Regions from separate parts of the Enterobacter sp. JS8-1 genome, predicted to be linked through region 1. Evidence: predicted binding sites of a transcription regulator. Region 1 holds the regulator's gene; each other region holds the start of a gene.

Region 1 (6,702 bases):
ACCGCAATCCCCGCGCCTGCCGTAGCGCGTGCGGTTTTGCCTTTGAGATAGTCCAGTTCATCGGCAAGATCTTTTGCCGCTCCCTGGAACTGATCGATTGAGCCCAGCGGGTTGGTAATCACTTCGATGGGGGTAAGGCTATCAACCACATCCTTATAGTGATTGATTTTATCGTTGATGGTATCAATCTCATCCTGGAGATTGTCTTCATCCGTCACCTGCACGCCAACGGACGGTAAAATAACCGTCACATCATCGTCCGGTTTCGCCTTTGCCAACAACGCGGGGTTGATTAACGCCCCGCTGCCATAGCTGCCCGAAGCGACGCCCGTGCCACCCATTGCGTCGCTACGTGATTCTGTCCAGGTATTGGCTGCTCCCGCCTGATTTGCCATAAAAAAGGAGACAGCAATGCTAACCACCGAAAATTTAAAATATTTTTTCACAGTATGCCCGTTATAGTCTGTTATGAAATAACCCCTGTCTGTTATCACCCAAACAGGAACGAACTATTGCTGTGAATAAGAAGTAAAAGACCCGCTATTTCTTTCCCTAAGTAAAATTCCCTTACGGCCTGTTGTAATTTGTGACGGCCCTCAATATTTATAGAAGAGGAAAATTATTTCCGCTCGGGTTTTCCATTGTGCGGCCCAAAAAATTGAGGAGGATGATCTACCCAGCGGTCCTCACGCGTCGCGGCATAAACCGGGTTCAGCGGATAGTAGATACGGTTTTGCTTTTTGTTGGCCTCGCCGACAACCAGCAACCGCACCTCTTCGTCGGTATTGTTAATAAAGGTATGGCAAACGCCCGTCCCGGCGGGGAACCCCACGCTGTCTCCTGGCTCAAGCTTCCACAGGTAGCCGTTTATCCAGGCCTCCGGATGCCCTTCAAGCACATAAATAAACTCTTCTTCGTCGCTTTCCGCATGCGGATAAGACGTACGACGCCCTGGCGGCAAACGCTCATGATGAATACCGATGCGGCCTAAGCCCAGCCTGCGAGCAAGGGGCGCGCCGATGGAAAAAAGTTCGTTACTGTCGGGATAGGTCGAATCGTCAGCACCTTCCACATCTTGCCAGTGCTTAATACAGTCAGGTCTTTTCATGGTTAATTCCCCGAATTGCGATGCGTCAGGTATAGCACAGCCTGGTGGATCTCGGTGTTTTTACCAGAACATGATAAAGTGAGGGTTTTCCATCCTATACATCCGAGGTGCTAAATGGATAAGTCCACAAAAGAGCTGTTAGCGCAGGCCGAAAAGCTGTGTGCGCAACGCAATGTGCGCCTGACTCCGCAGCGCCTCGAGGTATTGCGCCTGATGAGCCTGCAACAGAGTGCCATCAGCGCATATGACCTGCTGGATTTGCTGCGTGCAAGCGAGCCGCAGGCAAAACCGCCTACGGTTTATCGTGCGCTGGATTTCCTGCTGGAACAAGGGTTTGTGCACAAAGTTGAATCGACCAACAGCTATGTACTGTGCCATCTGTTCGATCAGCCAACCCATACCTCAGCCATGTTTATCTGCGACCGCTGCGGCGCGGTAAAGGAAGAGTGTGCGGAAGGCGTGGAAGATATTATGCATACGCTGGCGGCTAAAATGGGCTTCGCCCTGCGTCATAACGTGATTGAAGCGCACGGGCTGTGCTCGGCGTGCGTGGAGGTGGAATCCTGTCGTCATCAGGATGAATGCCAACACGATCACTCCATTCTCGTGAAGAAAAAGCCGCGTTAACGGCAAAAGAAAAGGCGGCTCAGGGCCGCCCTCAGGGTGTACTTCCTTGTACTCTCGGGTATAGCCCGGTTACCAGCGGTAGTCGTTGCGTTTTTCCCAGTCGCCCACTTCTTTTTCCGCCTGGTCTTTTGCGTAGCCGTAACGCTCCTGGATTTTACCGACAAGCTGATCGCGTTTACCTTCAATGACGGTCATATCGTCATCCGTCAGCTTACCCCACTGTTCTTTCGCTTTACCTTTAAACTGCTTCCAGTTGCCGCCGATTTCGTCTTTATTCATCATCGTGTCCTCTTAGTTAAGCGTTGGGTCGTAACGTCCGTTACGTTCTTTTCTGCTGGACGTGATAATAATTGTAGTTAAGGATTCGGCGGTTGATTTCATATTCGGAATCTTTAACCGTCACGATATATCGTGACGGGAAGGGAGCCAGGTATTGTTTTGCCAGTGGCGGTGCCAGATGAATGCCAGCGACAATCCGCGCAGCGACAGGAAAACCGCCAGTGCCAGCCATAAACCATGGTTGCCCAAATACGGTAAGGTCAGCAGCGTCATGCCAAAACCTGCAGCCGCGACCGCCATGCTGTTACGCATCTCCGCGCCGCGCGTTGCGCCAATAAACATGCCGTCCAGCAGATAACACCAGACGCCCACCACCGGTAAGATCACCTGCCAGATGAGATAGTGGCCCGCCAGTTCGCGTAAAGCCGGTAACGACGTGAGTAACGCGATAATATCGCTGCCGAAACAGGCATAAATCAGTGCGAATGCCAGCGCGACCAGACCTGACTGACGGCAAGCCGCTCGCCACACCTCGCGGAGCTGGCCACTTTCACGCGCACCGTATGCCTGCCCGGAGTGCGCCTCCACGGCGTAAGCAAAGCCATCCAGCGCATACGCGGTAAACGTCAGCAATGTCATCAGTACCGCGTTGACCGCAACGATCTCAGGCCCAAGACGGGCACCAAAAACCGTTAACGCACCAAAACAGAGTTGCAGCAGGAGCGAGCGCAACATGATGTCCCGGTTCAGCGCCAGCAGCTCGCGGATGTTGCCGCGCCACGCGGTTTTCAGCATGACGAGGGAGATTCCACGCATGACCAGTACGCGCCAGACCATCCACAGTCCGATGAGAAACGTGCTGTATTCTGCAACTGCGGTTGCCAGCGCCGCGCCCCGTACGTTCATGTGCAAGCCCATCACCAGCCAGAGGTCGAGCACGATGTTCAAAAGGTTTCCCACCACCAACAGGATGACCGGCGCACGAGCGTACTGCACGCCCAGCAGCCAGCCCAGCAGAACCAGGTTTGCCAGCGATGCGGGCGCGCTGAGCCAGCGGATTTCAAGGAAGCGCCTGGCCTGCTCCAGCACCGCCTCGCTGCCGCCCACAATGTGCAGAGCCAGATCAATCAGCGGCGTGCGAAACAGAACGATTAACGCGCCTGCCCCAAGCGCCAGAATGAGTGGCTGAACCAGCGCCCGCGCCAGTCGCAGCGGATCTTTCGCGCCATAGGCTTGTGCCGTAAGCCCCGTGGTACTCATGCGTAAGAAGAGCAGGAGCATAAAGAGAAAACTGGTCGCCGTTGCGCCAATCGCCACGCCGCCCAGATAAACGGGAGAATCCAGATGACCAATCACCGCGGTGTCCACCAGGCCAAGCAGGGGAACGGTGATATTGGAAAAAATCATCGGCAGTGCAAGACGCCACAATGCCTTATCAGAAGCCGTCAGCAGTGACATGAAAAATACCGGGAATGGGAAATGATCCAGGCTACGGAGACCCGTAGCCTGTCAGGAAGAAGTTACAGCCATTCACCGTTGCGGATAACACCAACGGCGAGACCTTCAATGGAGAAGTTCTGTTCGCGCAGATCCACCACAATCGGGGAGAATTCGTTATTTTCGGGCAGCAGCTGTACGGTATTACCCTGTTTTTTCAGCCGTTTGACGGTCACTTCATCATCAATACGCGCGACCACAACCTGACCGTTACGTACATCCTGCGTTTTGTGAACGGCCAGCAGATCGCCGTCAAGAATGCCGATATCTTTCATAGACATCCCGCTGACGCGCAGCAGGAAATCCGCACTCGGCTTGAACATACCAGGATCAACCTGATAGTGACCTTCAATATGCTGCTGGGCCAACAGAGGTTCACCTGCGGCGACACGACCAATCAGCGGAATACCTGTCTCTTCTTCCACCAGCAGACGAATGCCGCGAGACGCGCCAGACACAATTTCAATCACACCTTTGCGCGCCAGCGCTTTCAGGTGTTCCTCGGCCGCATTTGGAGAACGGAAGCCCAGACGCTGAGCGATTTCCGCACGCGTGGGTGGCATACCCGTCTGGCCGATATGATCCCGGATGAGATCAAACACCTCTTGCTGCCTGGTCGTTAACGCTTTCATTCCGCCCCCTGGGTGTATATACAGTTATGCTGTGAGTATATACAGTCAAAGGCGATTTTGGAACCAAAAACTGCACAAAAAACCAGGGACTTAATTATTCCTCGAGGCTCATCGGAAATGTGACCAAAGCAACGTAACCCAAGTGATCGCTGCCGTGATAATCGCCAACAGCACAGCGGCAGACCCCATGTCTTTCGCACGGCCAGAAAGTTCGTGGAAATCTGAACCGATACGGTCCACAACCGCCTCAATAGCGCTATTGAGAATTTCCACTATCATCACCAAAAGAACAGAGCCGATGAGAAGTACGCGGGTAATAGCATCAACATCAAGGAAACAGGCGATGATAACCGCGACGATAGCGGCAACGCCCTCCTGGCGAAACGCGGCTTCATTGACCCATGCGGCACGGAAACCTTTCCATGAATAGCCGGCAGCTTTGATGATTCGAGTTAACCCAGTGGTATTATTGGCCATTAATAGAACCTTTTATTGGAAATAGCGTCAGTAACTCTGGCAGCAGCGCGTTTCGCTGTAGCCTGAAGTATGACGGGTAACAACAGAAATTTTGCGCGCTTTCTGTTATCCTTGCGCCGCAATTGCATTATTAACCAGAGGCTTTACATCGTTTATGTCCGGCTGGCCACGAATTTACTACAAATTACTTAATTTACCATTAAGCGTCCTGGTAAAAAGTAAGTCTATCCCAGCAGAACCTGCGCTGGAATTAGGGCTCGATACGTCGCGCCCTATTATGTACGTTTTGCCTTATAACTCGAAGGCAGACCTGCTGACGCTTCGCGCCCAATGTCTGGCGCATGATTTACCTGACCCACTTGAACCGCTTGAAGTTGATGGCACTCTGCTGCCGCGCTACGTGTTTATTCACGGCGGGCCGCGCGTGTTTACCTATTACACGCCGAAAGAAGAGTCCATCAAGCTGTTCCATGACTATCTCGACCTGCACCGCAGCAATCCCGATCTGGATGTGCAGATGGTGCCGGTCTCAGTGATGTTTGGTCGCCGTCCGGGCCGCGAAAAAGGCGAAGAGAATCCGCCGCTGCGTATGCTCAACGGCATCCAGAAGTTCTTCGCGGTCTCCTGGCTGGGACGCGACAGCTTTGTACGCTTCTCCCCTTCCGTTTCGCTGCGCCGTATGGCAGACGAGCACGGCACCGACAAGATCATCGCACAAAAACTGGCGCGCGTGGCGCGTATGCACTTCGCACGCCAGCGTCTGGCTGCCGTTGGGCCTCGTCTCCCGGCGCGTCAGGATCTGTTCAACAAGCTGCTGGCCTCCAAAGCGATTGCCCGCGCAGTTGAAGACGAAGCGCGCAGCAAGAAGATTTCCCACGAGAAAGCACAGCAAAACGCCATTGCACTGATGGAAGAGATCGCGGCAAACTTCTCCTATGAGATGATTCGTCTCTCTGACCGTATCCTGAGTTTCACATGGAACCGTCTCTATCAGGGTATTAACGTCCACAACGCCGAGCGCGTACGCCAGCTGGCCCATGACGGTCATGAAATTGTTTATGTGCCCTGCCACCGCAGCCACATGGACTACCTGCTGCTCTCCTATGTGTTGTATCACCAGGGGCTGGTGCCACCGCACATTGCGGCGGGTATCAACCTGAACTTCTGGCCAGCAGGCCCGATCTTCCGCCGTCTGGGTGCGTTCTTTATTCGCCGTACCTTTAAGGGTAACAAGCTCTATTCCACCGTATTCCGTGAATATCTCGGCGAGCTGTTCAGCCGCGGCTATTCCGTCGAATACTTCGTGGAAGGCGGTCGTTCCCGTACCGGTCGTCTGCTCGATCCGAAAACCGGCACGCTGTCGATGACCATCCAGGCCATGCTGCGCGGCGGCACGCGTCCGATCACGCTGGTGCCAATCTACATTGGCTATGAACACGTCATGGAAGTGGGCACTTACGCCAAAGAGCTGCGCGGTGCGACCAAAGAGAAAGAGAGCCTGCCGCAGATGCTGCGCGGCCTGAGCAAGCTGCGCAATCTTGGCCAGGGCTACGTGAACTTTGGCGAACCGATGCCGCTGATGACGTATCTGAACAATCATGTTCCGGAGTGGCGCGAGTCTATCGACCCTATCGAAGCGGTACGTCCGGCGTGGCTGACGCCTACGGTAAACGGTATTGCTGCAGAGCTGATGGTGCGCATCAACAACGCAGGTGCGGCGAACGCCATGAACCTGTGCTGTACCGCGCTTCTGGCCTCTCGCCAGCGTTCACTGACCCGTGAACAGTTGACCGAGCAGCTTGATTGCTACCTGAACATTATGCGCAACGTGCCGTACTCGGTTGATTCGACCGTGCCTTCTGCTACCGCGAGCGAGCTTATCGACCACGCGCTGCAGATGAACAAGTTCGAAGTCGAGAAAGACACCATCGGTGACATCATCATCCTGCCGCGCGAGCAGGCCGTGCTGATGACGTACTACCGCAACAACATCACGCATATGCTGATGTTGCCGTCGCTGATGGCGGCCATTATTACCCAGCATCGCCGCATTTCGCGTCAGGAACTGTTGCGCCATCTTGA
Region 2 (6,702 bases), 1.4 Mb from region 1:
TGTCGTCAGTGAAAGCTGCGCCCCGCTAAAGCGATAGATGGCCTGCCAGTCATCCCCCACCGCAAACAGCGACGTATGTTTGTTCTGCGCCCGCAGCGCCGAGAGCAGAGCGGCACGCTGCGGAGAGATATCCTGAAACTCATCCACCAGTATGTGCTTCCACGGGCTGACGAAACGTCCTTTCTCTAAAATGATAATGGCCTGATGGATAAGCCCGGAGAAATCGACGGCATTCTCCTCTTTCAGTGCCGTTTTCCAGGCTTTTAGCATCGGAGCCATCAGCTTCACGCGCTTTGAAAACACCGCGCGGATCGCCTCCGGGGCACTTTCAATCATCTCGGCCTGCGAACCGCCGTGCATGCGCATCAGGCTGACCCAACGATCGAGACGCGAGCCGAGCCGACGTGCCAGCTTGTCATCCTGCCAGAAACTGCCTTCCGGCACCGCCCAGTTCAGCTCTTCCTCCAGCCACTGACGCCAGCCTTTTGCCTGTACTTTTTTCTCACTGCACTGTTGCCGCCACGTTTTAATGAACAGCGCCTGGCGCGCCTGCGTGTCGTTTTCCAGCTTACTGATGGACGGGACTTTCTTGCTGCCCTGCTGAATGATATGCAGCGCAAGCGCATGAAACGTTCTGGCCGAGATATCCTTGGTATGCAGTCTCGCCTGGATACGTTCGTCCATCTCCTGTGCGGCTTTGCGACCAAATGCCAGCAGCAGAATCTGGTCTGCAACGGCCTCGCCAGTGGTCAGAAGCCAGCCTGCGCGAGCCACCAGCACCGAGGTTTTACCGCTCCCGGCGCCCGCAAGTACCAGCAGCGACTGTTCACCGTTGACCACCGCACGCGACTGCGCAGGGTTAAGCGGCGATGACTCGACCGTGCTGAAGAAATCAGCATATTGGGTGAGCATGGCATCGGTCCAGGCCTGGTTATGCGCCAGGCGACTTTTATCAATATCGCTCAGCCATGCCTGGCACTTCCGCCATGCATCGCGGCAATTTTCAAACTCATTGAGACGCGCTACGGGGAACGGCAACGCAGTCAGCGCCTGTTTTATTTTTTGCTGCAGTCCCGCAGTTTGCTGGCGCGTGAGCCATTTGTGTTGGGCATCGCTCTGCGCGATTTCATCCAGTACCTGTCGCAAAACCTGGGCGGCAATCACGCTCATATCCTGGCTCCACTGCTGCCAGAGTGTGTTCAGATGGTAATGAAAACGCTGGGTTTCCCCCCACTCGGTGCCGTGAAGGCGCACCACTTTATCGGCAGGCAAAACGAACTCCAGCTCGCCCCACACCAGCCCACGTTTACAGTGGATCGCCAACATTTGATTGAAGGGAATGAGATATTCGTGGCGTTCCCCGGAGACTTTCACTCCCGCGTTAAGGAGCACAACCTTGTCGTAAGGGTGTTGAGCCAGGCGTTTGCCCATTGACGTTGCTTTCAGTTCCATATCCAGCCGGATCCACGAAGAGATAATTTGCCTGATAGTTTAACTGCCAGTTTTAAGGTGCTCCAGCCTAAAAAAACGTTACAATCAGTGGGCGTTAATTTTATCGAAAGGAAGTGAGGGTTTATGCGTACCGTTCTGAATGTGTTGAATTTTGTGCTGGGCGGTTTTGCCACCACCCTTTCCTGGCTTTTTGCCACTCTGGTCAGCATCGTGCTTATCTTTACCCTGCCGCTGACGCGCTCCTGCTGGGAAATCACCAAACTCTCCTTTATTCCCTACGGTAATGAGGCTGTCCACGTTGATGAGCTGAACCCGGAAGGTAAAAACGCGCTGATGAATACCGGCGGCACCGTACTGAATATTCTGTGGCTGATTTTCTTTGGCTGGTGGCTGTGCCTGATGCACATTTTTGCCGGTATCGCCCAGTGCGTGACGATTATTGGCATTCCTGTTGGGATCGCGAACTTTAAAATTGCCGTCATTGCCCTGTGGCCGGTTGGACGCAGGGTCGTCCCGGTTGAGGTGGCGCAAGCCGCGCGTGAGGCCAATGCTCGCCGTCGTTTTCAGTAATAAGGACTGGCCGCGCTCATGCTAAGCCCACTGCTTCGCCGTTATACCTGGAACAGCATCTGGCTTTATAACGTCAGAATTTTTATCGCGCTTTGTGGCACCGTTGCCCTGCCGTGGTGGCTGAATGACGTTAAGCTCACGATTCCGCTCACGTTAGGGGTGGTTGCGGGGGCGCTTGCGGACCTCGATGACCGTCTGGCAGGGCGTCTGCGCAACCTGGTTATCACTCTTATCTGTTTCTTTATTGCGTCCGCGTCTGTCGAGCTGCTCTTCCCGTGGCCCTGGCTATTTGCCTTAGGCCTTACGCTCTCCACCAGCGGCTTTATTCTGCTCGGCGGGCTTGGACAGCGTTATGCCACCATCGCATTTGGCGCGCTGCTGATTGCTATTTACACCATGCTGGGCGTGTCGCTGTACGATCAGTGGTACCAGCAACCCGTGCTGCTATTGCTGGGGGCCATCTGGTATAACCTACTGACGTTAACAGGGCACCTCATCTTCCCGGTGCGCCCTCTGCAGGATAATCTTGCTCGCAGCTATGAGCAGCTGGCTCATTATCTGGAGCTGAAATCCCGGCTGTTTGACCCGGATATCGAAGAGGAAAGTCAGGCCCCTCTTTACGATCTGGCGCTGGCAAACGGCCAGCTGGTCGCTATGCTGAACCAGACCAAAGCCTCCCTGCTGACCCGACTGCGCGGAGACCGCGGCCAACGCGGGACGCGAAGAACACTTCACTACTACTTTGCCGCTCAGGACATCCATGAGCGCGCCAGCTCTTCGCACGTTCAGTATGCAGCCCTGCGTGAAACGTTCCGCTACAGCGACGTGATGTTCCGCTTCCAGCGGTTACTTTCCATGCAGTCTCAGGCGTGCCAGCAGCTAGCGCGTTCAATTTTACTGCGAACGCCCTATCAGCATGACCCGCGGTTTGAGCGCGCGTTTAGCCATCTTGATGCGGCAATCGACCGCGTGCAGGCCAGTGGAACCGCACCGGAACATATAAAAGCGCTGGGGTTTTTGCTTAATAACCTGCGGGCAATCGATGCTCAGCTCGCGACGATTGAATCCGAGCAGGCGATGGCCATGCCGGGCAATGATGCCGATAATCAGCTTGCTGATGACAGCGTGCATAGCGTTAGCGACATGTGGCTGCGGCTGAGCCGCAATTTTACGCCGGAATCTGCCCTGTTTCGTCACGCGGTGAGAATGTCACTGGTGCTGTGCGTGGGTTACGCGTTAATTCAAATAACCGGTTTACACCACGGCTACTGGATCCTGCTCACCAGCCTGTTTGTCTGCCAGCCGAACTATAACGCCACCCGCCACCGCCTGGCGTTACGTATTATTGGAACGCTGGTAGGCGTCGCCATTGGTCTGCCGGTGCTCTATTTCGTGCCGTCCATCGAAGGCCAACTGGTTCTGATCGTCATTACCGGCGTACTGTTCTTCGCCTTCCGTAATGTGCAATACGCCCACGCGACGATGTTCATCACGCTGCTGGTTTTACTGTGCTTTAACCTGCTGGGAGAAGGGTTTGAAGTTGCCCTGCCCCGCGTGATCGACACGCTCATTGGCTGCGCTATCGCCTGGGCGGCGGTGAGTTTCATCTGGCCCGACTGGCGTTTTCGTAATTTACCGCGTGTGTTAGACAGGGCGATGAATGCAAACTGCCGGTACCTTGATGCGATCCTTGAGCAATACCACCAGGGGCGCGATAACCGCCTTGCTTATCGCATTGCCCGACGCGATGCGCATAACAGCGATGCGGAACTGGCGTCGGTGGTTTCGAACATGTCCACGGAACCGCGCGCCACCGCGGAAATTCGGGAAACTGCTTTTCGTCTGCTGTGTCTGAATCATACGTTCACTAGCTATATTTCTACGTTGGGCGCACACCGTGAGAAACTGACCAACCCGGGTATTCTCGCCTTACTGGATGATGCTGTCTGCTACGTCGATGATGCACTTCATCATCGGCCAGCCGATGAGCCGCGCGTTCAACAATCGCTGGATAAACTGGCCCAACGCATTGCCCACCTTGACCCGGGCGCCGACAACAAAGCACCGCTGGTCCTGCAGCAAATCGGCCTGCTGATTGCCCTGCTGCCGGAAATCTGCCGGCTGCAGCAGCAGATCGCTACCTTGAAGAATGATGCTCCTGACTCTCGGGCAGCGCATTAAACCACTCTGTCAGCTCCCGGCGAATGTCGGCCGGGAGCGCCGCTTCATGTAGCCCTTCGATGGCACCTTCCAGCGCGAACAGCACCTTAATACTTAAGGCCTTGTTTTTGGACCTCATCTTTAACCAGCATTTCCTGGCGCCCAGTTCCCGTAAGGTTTCCTCATTAGCGATGCCTGCTTCTAAAAGCAGCACCTCAAGTTGAAAGGTCAGGTTCGGAAGATCTTTTAGCCGGTTGCGCTGATGGCGCTGGCAGCGCTCCTTCCTTGCCGCGTCGAGAGCAAAGGAGGAAAGCTGGAGCAATTTGTCCCTGTCCTGCCACAGCCCGTCGTCCACCCGATAGTAATTAAGCAGGACGGGTCGGCCCCGTTTCATCAGCGTCAGAAACGAAGAGGCGTTTTTGACACAATACCTGGCACTTTCTTCACAGGCCCGGAGGTAGAGTTCCCCCTCCGACACCATCGCGAACACCGCATTATCCACCGCCAGGGTGTACCCACCGAATAGCGCCCGATGATGAATTTCGCCTAACGGTGAGAGGTATTCCTGCGATTTATAAATCCGCTCATAAGATATCTTTTTCATGATAATTCCATTAAAAATCAATTATTAACAACGATATTTCTCACTAACGGATCCGTTAGCAGGAAAATAGGCAACTTATTGCTGGAGGGCAAGATGATTTTTTATGGCGCACCAAGAATGGGTGAAATTTGCGAGTCTCTTTCCGAAAATGAGGTTGATCTTTATGCATACAGGGATTACTGTATATCCATACAGTAACTACAGGGCTGGAATGAATATGTACACTTCAGGCTATGCAAATCGCTCAACATCTCTCTCTTCTACCGCTGGCAATGTCGCGCAGAAATCCGTCGGGCGTGATTCTACAGGGCTTATCAGTGAAGTGGTTTACCGTGAAGACCAGCCTCTGTTAACGCAACTCTTATTACTGCCGCTGTTGCAACAGCTTGGTCAGCAATCACGCTGGCAGCTTTGGCTAACGCCACAACAAAAATTGAGCCGCGAGTGGGTTCTGTCTGCGGGCCTGCCGCTGGCAAAAGTGATGCAGATTAACCAACTCTCACCCTGCGATACGGTAGATTCAATGATTCGGGCCTTACGCACAGGGAATTACAGTGTGGTGATCGGATGGCTGCCTGATGAACTGTCGGAAGAGGAACACCTGAGACTGACGGAAGCAGCGGAAGAAGGTCACGCAATGGGGTTTATTATGCGACCGGTTCGTGCAGATTCTTATCGCAGAGGACAACATTCCGGGTTAAAAATTCACTCAAATTTGTATCATTGAGTGAAATTAGGAGTTTTCCTGGAATTTTTTTCGACCATAAGATGCAGAAATAGTTCAACGCGTCAAATCTTCGGCAAGGCTTGTCTGGAGCGGTTCTCGTTAATTTTGCTGCACAATTTTCGTTCAAGAAATGTTAAATATTAGGTATACGGAACTTTTTTTTTCATATGCCTGACAGACTTCACACTTGTAAGTTTTCATCTACGTTGTAGACTTTACATCGCCAGGGGTGCTCGGCCTAAGCCGAAGATATCGGTAGATTTATATTTGACCACGCCCCCCGGTGAAGGATTTAACCGTGATTTCTCTGCAGAGATCTTCATGGCAAATTTTGGATGATAACGAGGCGCAAAAAATGAAAAAGACAGCTATCGCGATTGCAGTGGCACTGGCTGGCTTCGCTACCGTAGCGCAGGCCGCTCCGAAAGATAATACCTGGTATGCAGGTGGTAAACTGGGCTGGTCTCAGTTCCATGACACCGGCTGGTACAACAGCAGCCTGAACAACGATGGCCCGACTCACGAGAGCCAGCTGGGTGCAGGCGCGTTCGGTGGCTATCAGGTTAACCCGTATGTTGGTTTTGAAATGGGTTACGACTGGTTAGGTCGTATGCCATACAAAGGCGACAACGTCAATGGCGCTTTCAAAGCTCAAGGCGTTCAGCTGACCGCTAAACTGGGTTACCCAGTAACTGACGATCTGGACGTGTACACCCGTCTGGGCGGCATGGTATGGCGTGCAGACTCCAGCAACAGCATCGCTGGCGACGACCATGACACCGGTGTTTCCCCAGTATTCGCTGGTGGCGTTGAGTGGGCTATGACCCGTGACATCGCTACCCGTCTGGAATACCAGTGGGTTAACAACATTGGTGACGGTGCTACCGTTGGCGTTCGTCCAGACAACGGCATGCTGAGCGTTGGTGTTTCTTACCGTTTCGGTCAGCAGGAAGATGCTGCACCAATCGTAGCTCCAGCTCCGGCTCCAGCTCCAGAAGTACAGACCAAGCACTTCACTCTGAAGTCTGACGTTCTGTTCAACTTCAACAAAGCTACCCTGAAACCAGAAGGTCAGCAGGCACTGGATCAGCTGTACACCCAGCTGAGCAACCTGGATCCTAAAGATGGTTCTGTAGTGGTTCTGGGCTTCACCGACCGTATCGGTTCTGACGCTTACAACCAGAAACTG
Region 3 (6,702 bases), 1.8 Mb from region 1:
CCGAGAGGTCGTTGCTCCCGGCGGCAATCTCACCCGCGCCGGTATAAATCGAATCCGTGCTCCCGCGTACGGCACTGACCGTGTTAACCAGCGACTGCTGCATCTCATGCAGGCCTGCCGCCAGCTGTCCCATCTCATTGCGGCCAGAGATATCGACGTTTTGCGTCAGATCGCCGCCCGCGATGGTGCGGATGTGGTTCATGATGGTTTTGAGCGGTTTCAGCAGCAGGTGTTGTAAACCCTGCCAGATTACGACCAGTACGGCGATCACGGCCAGGAAAATCCCTGCCAGCGTCCACTGCATCTGCGTAAAGCTGCTCTGGTTTTCTTGTGTCGCCGCTTTAAGCAGGGTGTTGTTTTCGGCACGCCAGCGGTTATAGACCGCTTCCATCCCGTCCTGTGCCTGCTGGGCATCCAGATCACCGTAAGCCTGATAGTTGTCGGCGCGCAGATACTCAATCGACAGACGCATCACCTCGTGCATTTGATTCCAGGATTTCTGCATCTCTTCGGTTAACGCCGCGTTTTGGCCATTAACCTGCGGCATTTTCTGCCACTCTTTGTTGTAGGCTTCGGCTTTCGCCAGAGAGTCATTGGCGGTGCCTAACAGCGTGTTGATCGCCGCGAGGGACGCAGGATCGCGCTGGTTTTTCAGGTAACGGATCGCCACGCGGGTGACGGTAACGCGCGTTTTTATCAGCGTATTGACGCTGTCGCTCAGGCTCTCCTGCTGGGCATTGAGCACCCCGGAGTTCTGGAAGTTATGGCGATCGTTGCTGACGGCAGAGTAGAACAACCCTCCCGTGACAACTTGCAGCAGACAGAATATGGTGAGGGCAAAGATAATACCGGTAATCACGTGCAGATTTTTCAGCATAGCGGTCGTCCGTTAGAGAGATGCAGAGGTACATCAATACTATCGTCGTATAGAATTTAAACTTTAATTTAACTCGTGCTTAACTTAGGGCTCCGATCGGGAACCTGTTGTAAACCCGGATCATTTTTATGAGGAAGGTCAACATGAGCAGCATTGATAAAAGCGGAACGTACGCGCTCGGCACGCGAACGGTTAAACGACTGGGCTATGGCGCGATGCAGCTTGCCGGGCCGGGCGTGTTTGGCCCACCGAAGGATAAGCAGGCCGCGCTGGAGGTGCTCCGCGAAGCGGTGGCCGCGGGTGTGAATCATATCGATACCAGCGATTTTTACGGCCCGCACGTGACTAACCAGCTGATCCGCGAGGCGCTTCATCCTTACCGGGACGATCTGACCATCGTGACCAAAATCGGCGCCCGCCGCGACGACAAAGGTGCCTGGCTCCCGGCCTTTTCCGCACAGGAACTGACTCAGGCGGTGCATGATAATCTGCGCAACCTGCAGCTGGACGTACTGGATGTGGTCAATCTGCGGATCATGTTTAGCGCCCACGGTCCTGCGGAAGGATCGATCGCTGAACCGTTGTCCACGCTGGCGGAGCTACAGCAGCAGGGGCTGGTTCGCCATATTGGATTGAGTAACGTCACTGCCTCTCAGGTCGCCGAGGCGCAGAAAATGGTGTCCGTGGTGTGCGTGCAGAACATGTACAACATTGTGAATCGCGGTGATGATTCGCTGGTGGATACGCTTGCGCAGCAGGGGATTGCCTGGGTGCCATTCTTCCCGCTGGGCGGTTTCACGCCGCTGCAATCTTCCGGGCTGCAGGCGGTTGCGGATGCGCTGGGGGCAACGGCAATGCAGGTTGCGCTGGCGTGGCTGTTGCAACGTTCTCCGAACATCCTGCTGATCCCCGGAACGTCCTCCGTGGCGCATCTCCAGCAAAACCTTGCCGCCGGGGATCTGGTGTTACCGCCGGACGCGCTGGACACGCTGAATTCACTGGTGGATTAAGCGAAAACAGAATACCGCCTGCCAGATGAAGCCCTGGCCTAGTCTGCCGCAGGCGTCATCGGGTTATTCTGCCGGTGAAGCGCTAACGCTTCCGCCACAATCTCTTGCTTACTTTTGCGGGTTTCATAGGCGGTGGTTCTGATGTACTCCATCAGGTCGGGATCGATGCGGGCGCTCAACATCCTGAGATCGGCCTCCTTTGCTAAACCGCGAGCAACGCGTTTGTCGGGATAATCACGGGCTGGCATAGAAAACGTCCTCCAAAAAGTCTTGTTAATTCGTGCTGTAAAATATGCATTAGTCTAAATTTAAAGTCAATCACTAGTGTTTTTATAGTGATTGATTTATTTGGACTCTCGCGATAAGTCATAATTAAGTCATAAATTTAAAGATAACATGGTTATTTTTATTATTGTCGACCATGCTATTTATAATCATAACCCTGTAGGGTAGATACGTTGATGCGTAACACTTTTGTGCCTGTCGCAGCAGCAGTAGCCATTTTTATTGCGGGTATTTCTATCCTCAATATTCAACTCTGGTATTCAGCACGGGCCGACAGTCAGTCGGGAGCCCGATATGCTATAAGCGATATCAATGACATTCTTGACGAGGCGCGCGTTGCCGCCCGAACGGCGACGGAAATTATCGTCAAGGGGTGCGATGCAGAAGGCCAGTATCAACTGGGTACGGAGGCAGCGCTTCAGCCACATCTCAGAACCATCGTCATCATCAGGCAGGGGCAGCCCTGGTGTTCCTCTCTGCCGGGAAATCGCGTGTTATTGCGGCATATTAATACATTACCCGATACTCCCTTATTTCTTGTTCCGGCAAGCGATACGGTAAACGGGCAGCCGGTTTTGCTCTTTCAGACCCGGTTTGCAGAAAACCGTATTATCGTGACGATCAGCGATCGCCATATCCGGGATGCGTTAAGCACGCCGTTAAAGCACGTGAATTATTCATTAGCGGTAGGCGGGAGCGCAATTGACGCCTCTGGCGAACTGCACGTCACGTCTCCCGGCGAACGTCAGGCCAGACAGGTTTACTCTGAACAATACGCCTATAGCATCCGATACAACCCTGCGCCTTTTTTCAGCCCGCAAAGGCTGCTTCGTCAGGGGGGCGGCATACTCCTTTTCGTACTGCTGGTTGCCGGTATCGCGGCTTATGTTCTGTATAAGTACCTGAACAAACACACGCTTCCTGAAGAATCACTTCGCAGTGCGATTGCGAAGAGAGAAATCATTCCGTTTTACCAGCCCGTGGTTAACGGCAGGGAGGGTACGCTGCGGGGCGTGGAAGTGCTGGCAAGATGGAAGCACCCCAAAGCGGGATATATTTCACCGGGAGCATTCATTCCGATTGCTGAAAAATCGGGGCTGATTGTTTCCCTGACACAAAGCCTGATGGCGCAGGTGGTGACGCAAATGAATGCCATCTCCAGTAAACTTCCGGAAGGTTTTCATATCGGGATTAACTTCAGCGCTTCCCATATCGGGATGCCAGGCTTCGTGGACGAATGCCTGAAATATAAAAATAGCTTCGTCAGAAAGGATTTAAACCATGTGATTGAGGTGACAGAGCGAGAGCCGCTGGATATTGATGAACGCCTCGTGCAGACCCTGAACGTGCTCCATGAAAATGGTTTTGCCATTGCCCTGGATGACTTTGGCACCGGCTATTCCGGGCTCTCTTATCTGCACGATCTGCATATCGATTACATCAAGATTGACCACAGCTTCGTCAGCAGAGTCAATGAACACGAGGACTCCACCCGGATCCTCGATTGCGTATTGGATTTAGCGCGTAAGCTCTCCATCAGCATTGTGGCGGAAGGCGTTGAGACGAAAGCGCAATTAGACTATCTCAACCGGAATAACATCGTATATCAGCAGGGATACTACTTCTTTAGACCGGTCGCCTTTACCGGGCTTATCCATATTTTGCTGTCTAAAGCCAAGGTGAAGGTCATGGTGGAGTGACTTGTACAGGCTATGGCTAAATTAAATCCGCTCAAACTTCAACGCGTTTGGGTTCGCCTCCGGAAATCATCTTGATCCTTGTCCATAATCCGTAATACTGTATTTATATACAGTATCTGGCGAGAAAGGCATTATGGACACTCTCTTTTCTTATCACCCAAAACAAGTCATTGAATTACCGTTATTTTTAGAACGCGTCGCCTGTGGTTTCCCGAGCCCGGCGCAGGATTACGTGGAGGATCGTCTCGATCTTAACCGGCTGGCAGTGAGACACCCCAGTGCGACCTATTTTATCAAGGTGAGCGGAGACTCCATGATTGGGGCGGGAATTAGCGATGGCGATCTGCTGGTGGTGGATCGTTCGTTAAATGCCGAACATGGGGATATCGTCGTGGCATCGGTCGCCGGTGAGTTTACGGTGAAAGAGCTACAGACCCGCCCGGTTCTGAGGCTATTGCCACATAATGTCCGCTATCAGCCGATCGCCTTTCAGTCCGAAGAGGAGCTGCAGATCTTCGGCGTCGTCACCCACACACTCAAAACGCATAAACATGTTCGCGCTGGTTGATGTAAATAGCTTCTATGCCTACTGCGAGCGGGTGTTCCGCCCCGATCTGGAAGGGAAGCCCATCGTGGTGGTGTCCAATAACGACGGCTGCATTATTTCACTGTCGCGAGAGGCAAAGCAGTTCGGCATAAAAATGGGTGAGCCGTATTTTAAATTCAAAGAAAAGCGCTACCCGTCGCGGGTTTACGTCTTTAGCTCGAACTATGCGCTGTATGCCGATCTCAGCAGCCGGGTCATGCAGACGCTGACCGATCTCGCTCCGGCCATTGAGATCTACTCCATTGATGAAGCATTTGTGAATGTTTCGGGTGTCAGCCACTGCCTGTCGCTGGAAACGTTCGGTCACCAGATGCGCACGCAGGTCTTTAAAAATACGGGCTTAACCGTTGGCGTCGGTATTGCTCCGACAAAAACGCTGGCGAAACTGGCCAACTATGCGGCGAAACGCTGGGCCAGCACGGGCGGCGTGGTCGATCTCTCAGGCCGCGAGCGGCAGCGTAAACTGCTTGAAAAGGTTCCGGTAGAGGAGGTGTGGGGAGTAGGACGGCGCATTACGAAAAAACTGAACGCGATGGGCATTACCACGGCGCTGGAACTGGCGGAAGCGTCATCCTGGGTCATTCGCAAACATTTTAACGTGGTAATGGAACGTACGGCGCGCGAGCTTCGCGGCGAGCCGTGCCTTGATCTGGAAGAGTTCACCCCCACTAAGCAGCAAATTATCTGTAGCCGTTCATTTGGACACCGTATTACGCAATACGAAGAGATGCACCAGGCCATTTGCGCCTACGCGGAACGCGCAGCGGAAAAACTGCGCGGCGAGCATCAGTACTGTCGCTTTATCAGCGTGTTTGTGCGCACCAGCCCGCACGCTGACAACGAAATTTATTACGGCAATCAGGCTTCTGTCACGCTGATGACGCCCACCAATGACTCGCGCGATATTATCCGCGCCGCCACGGAGGCGCTGGGGCGTATATGGCTCGACGGCTATCGCTATATGAAAGCCGGAGTCATGCTGGCGGACTTTTTCAGCAGCGGCGTCGCCCAGCTTAATTTGTTTGACGATAATCGACTGCGCGCCAACAGCGCAGCGCTGATGGAGATGATCGACAGCGTAAATCATTCCGGCAAAGGGAAGATATGGTTCGCCGGGCAGGGGATTGAGAAATCCTGGGCGATGAAGCGCGAGATGCTGTCACCGGCCTATACGACGCGGTACGCCGATTTGCCGGTGGCGAAGTAGAGGAGCGTTGCGTTATTTCTTTTGCGTCAACCAGGTTGCCGCAGCCGTCAGCACGCCGATCCACGGCATTTGGCCCGCTCCGGCCAGGAAGTTATGGCGATCGATGTCATCATTTTTACGGATATCAGCAAGGCGGGTCAGCGCCTCTTTTTCATCCATGGCGCCGATCTTCTCAAACTGTTTTTCAAACCCCTGAGCGGTGAGCTGAGCGGCCGCATCGGTGTTCGCGCTCTCGATCGCAATGAGGTTTGGGCCTTTTTTGAAAAAACAGTAATCCGGCATAAGTGCTCCAGAAAGAGGGGATACGGTAAAAACACTCTATTCCTTGCGGTTAAAAAATGCACGTGGTTTACGGCGGGAACAATTAATTTTTCTTTATTATTTCAGGCAGTAACTGCTCAATCACGCTGACGACCTTTCTGACGCGCTGCGGAATAAAGCGGGCGTCAGGATAAACGGCATAGAGGAAGCGATCGGGTAACCGCCAGTCGGGCAGTATCGGTACCAGCGTGCCCGCCTGCAGCGCGCGGGCCGCGAGCGGTCGCTGCAGGCCGCCGATGCCAATGCCGGATGCCAGCGCCTGTAGCAGCGCGTCGCTGGTATTGGCACGGAAAACGGTATTCACGTTTATCTCGACCGTTTCCTCGCCAGAAATCAGACGCAGGGGAGCATCCAGCGGAATACCGCTGAACCGTACGTGTGGCAGCGTCGCCAGCTCGCTGACGGCGTGTACCGCCTGAAAGCCGGGAGCGGCAAACAGCGCGGCTTCAATCCGCGCCAGCACGCGAGCCGCGTGCGCCTGCGGAGGCTCACTGCTTAGCCGTATCGCAACATCCACGCCTTCCGTCACCAGATCGGCAAGGCGGTCATCCAGGGAAATCATCAGCTGCAGTTCGGGATGCAGGCGCTGCAGCCCCAGCAGATGCGGCAAAATGATCTGCCCCAGGCCGCTCGGTAACTGGACATGGACGCGTCCCTGAACGCTATGATCGACAGGATGTAAACGCCTCTCCGCT

The links. Region 1 encodes LexA, which represses DNA repair genes until DNA is damaged. Its sites were predicted from a motif close to TNCTGTATGTACATACAGNA; they were not measured.
Region 2: sulA (SOS-induced cell division inhibitor SulA) is a predicted target of LexA. The motif match lies at 4,964-4,983, and genes of this name have one in related genera.
Region 3: umuD (translesion error-prone DNA polymerase V autoproteolytic subunit) is a predicted target of LexA. The motif match lies at 3,968-3,987, and genes of this name have one in related genera.

Annotation. Positions count from the first base shown of each region.
Region 1 is NZ_CP185805.1:286,877-293,578, reverse strand. It holds gene traF (conjugal transfer protein TraF) at 1-395, opposite strand, end outside; gene ACOQH0_RS01415 (cupin domain-containing protein) at 620-1,108, opposite strand; gene zur (zinc uptake transcriptional repressor Zur) at 1,223-1,735, shown strand; gene ACOQH0_RS01405 (CsbD family protein) at 1,805-2,014, opposite strand; partial or broken gene ACOQH0_RS01400 (hypothetical protein) at 2,064-2,138, opposite strand; gene dinF (MATE family efflux transporter DinF) at 2,135-3,472, opposite strand; gene lexA (transcriptional repressor LexA) at 3,535-4,143, opposite strand; gene ACOQH0_RS01385 (diacylglycerol kinase) at 4,252-4,620, opposite strand; gene plsB (glycerol-3-phosphate 1-O-acyltransferase PlsB) at 4,775-6,702, shown strand, end outside.
Region 2 is NZ_CP185805.1:1,699,789-1,706,490, reverse strand. It holds gene helD (DNA helicase IV) at 1-1,452, opposite strand, end outside; gene ACOQH0_RS07950 (YccF domain-containing protein) at 1,576-2,022, shown strand; gene yccS (YccS family putative transporter) at 2,041-4,203, shown strand; gene ACOQH0_RS07940 (TfoX/Sxy family DNA transformation protein) at 4,160-4,786, opposite strand; gene sulA (SOS-induced cell division inhibitor SulA) at 5,004-5,513, shown strand; gene ompA (porin OmpA) at 5,869-6,702, shown strand, end outside.
Region 3 is NZ_CP185805.1:2,101,723-2,108,424, forward strand. It holds gene tcp (methyl-accepting chemotaxis citrate transducer) at 1-877, opposite strand, end outside; gene ACOQH0_RS10000 (aldo/keto reductase family oxidoreductase) at 1,021-1,887, shown strand; gene ACOQH0_RS10005 (hypothetical protein) at 1,926-2,135, opposite strand; gene ACOQH0_RS10010 (EAL domain-containing protein) at 2,349-3,872, shown strand; gene umuD (translesion error-prone DNA polymerase V autoproteolytic subunit) at 4,006-4,440, shown strand; gene umuC (translesion error-prone DNA polymerase V subunit UmuC) at 4,424-5,686, shown strand; gene ACOQH0_RS10025 (hypothetical protein) at 5,699-5,968, opposite strand; gene ACOQH0_RS10030 (LysR family transcriptional regulator) at 6,051-6,702, opposite strand, start outside.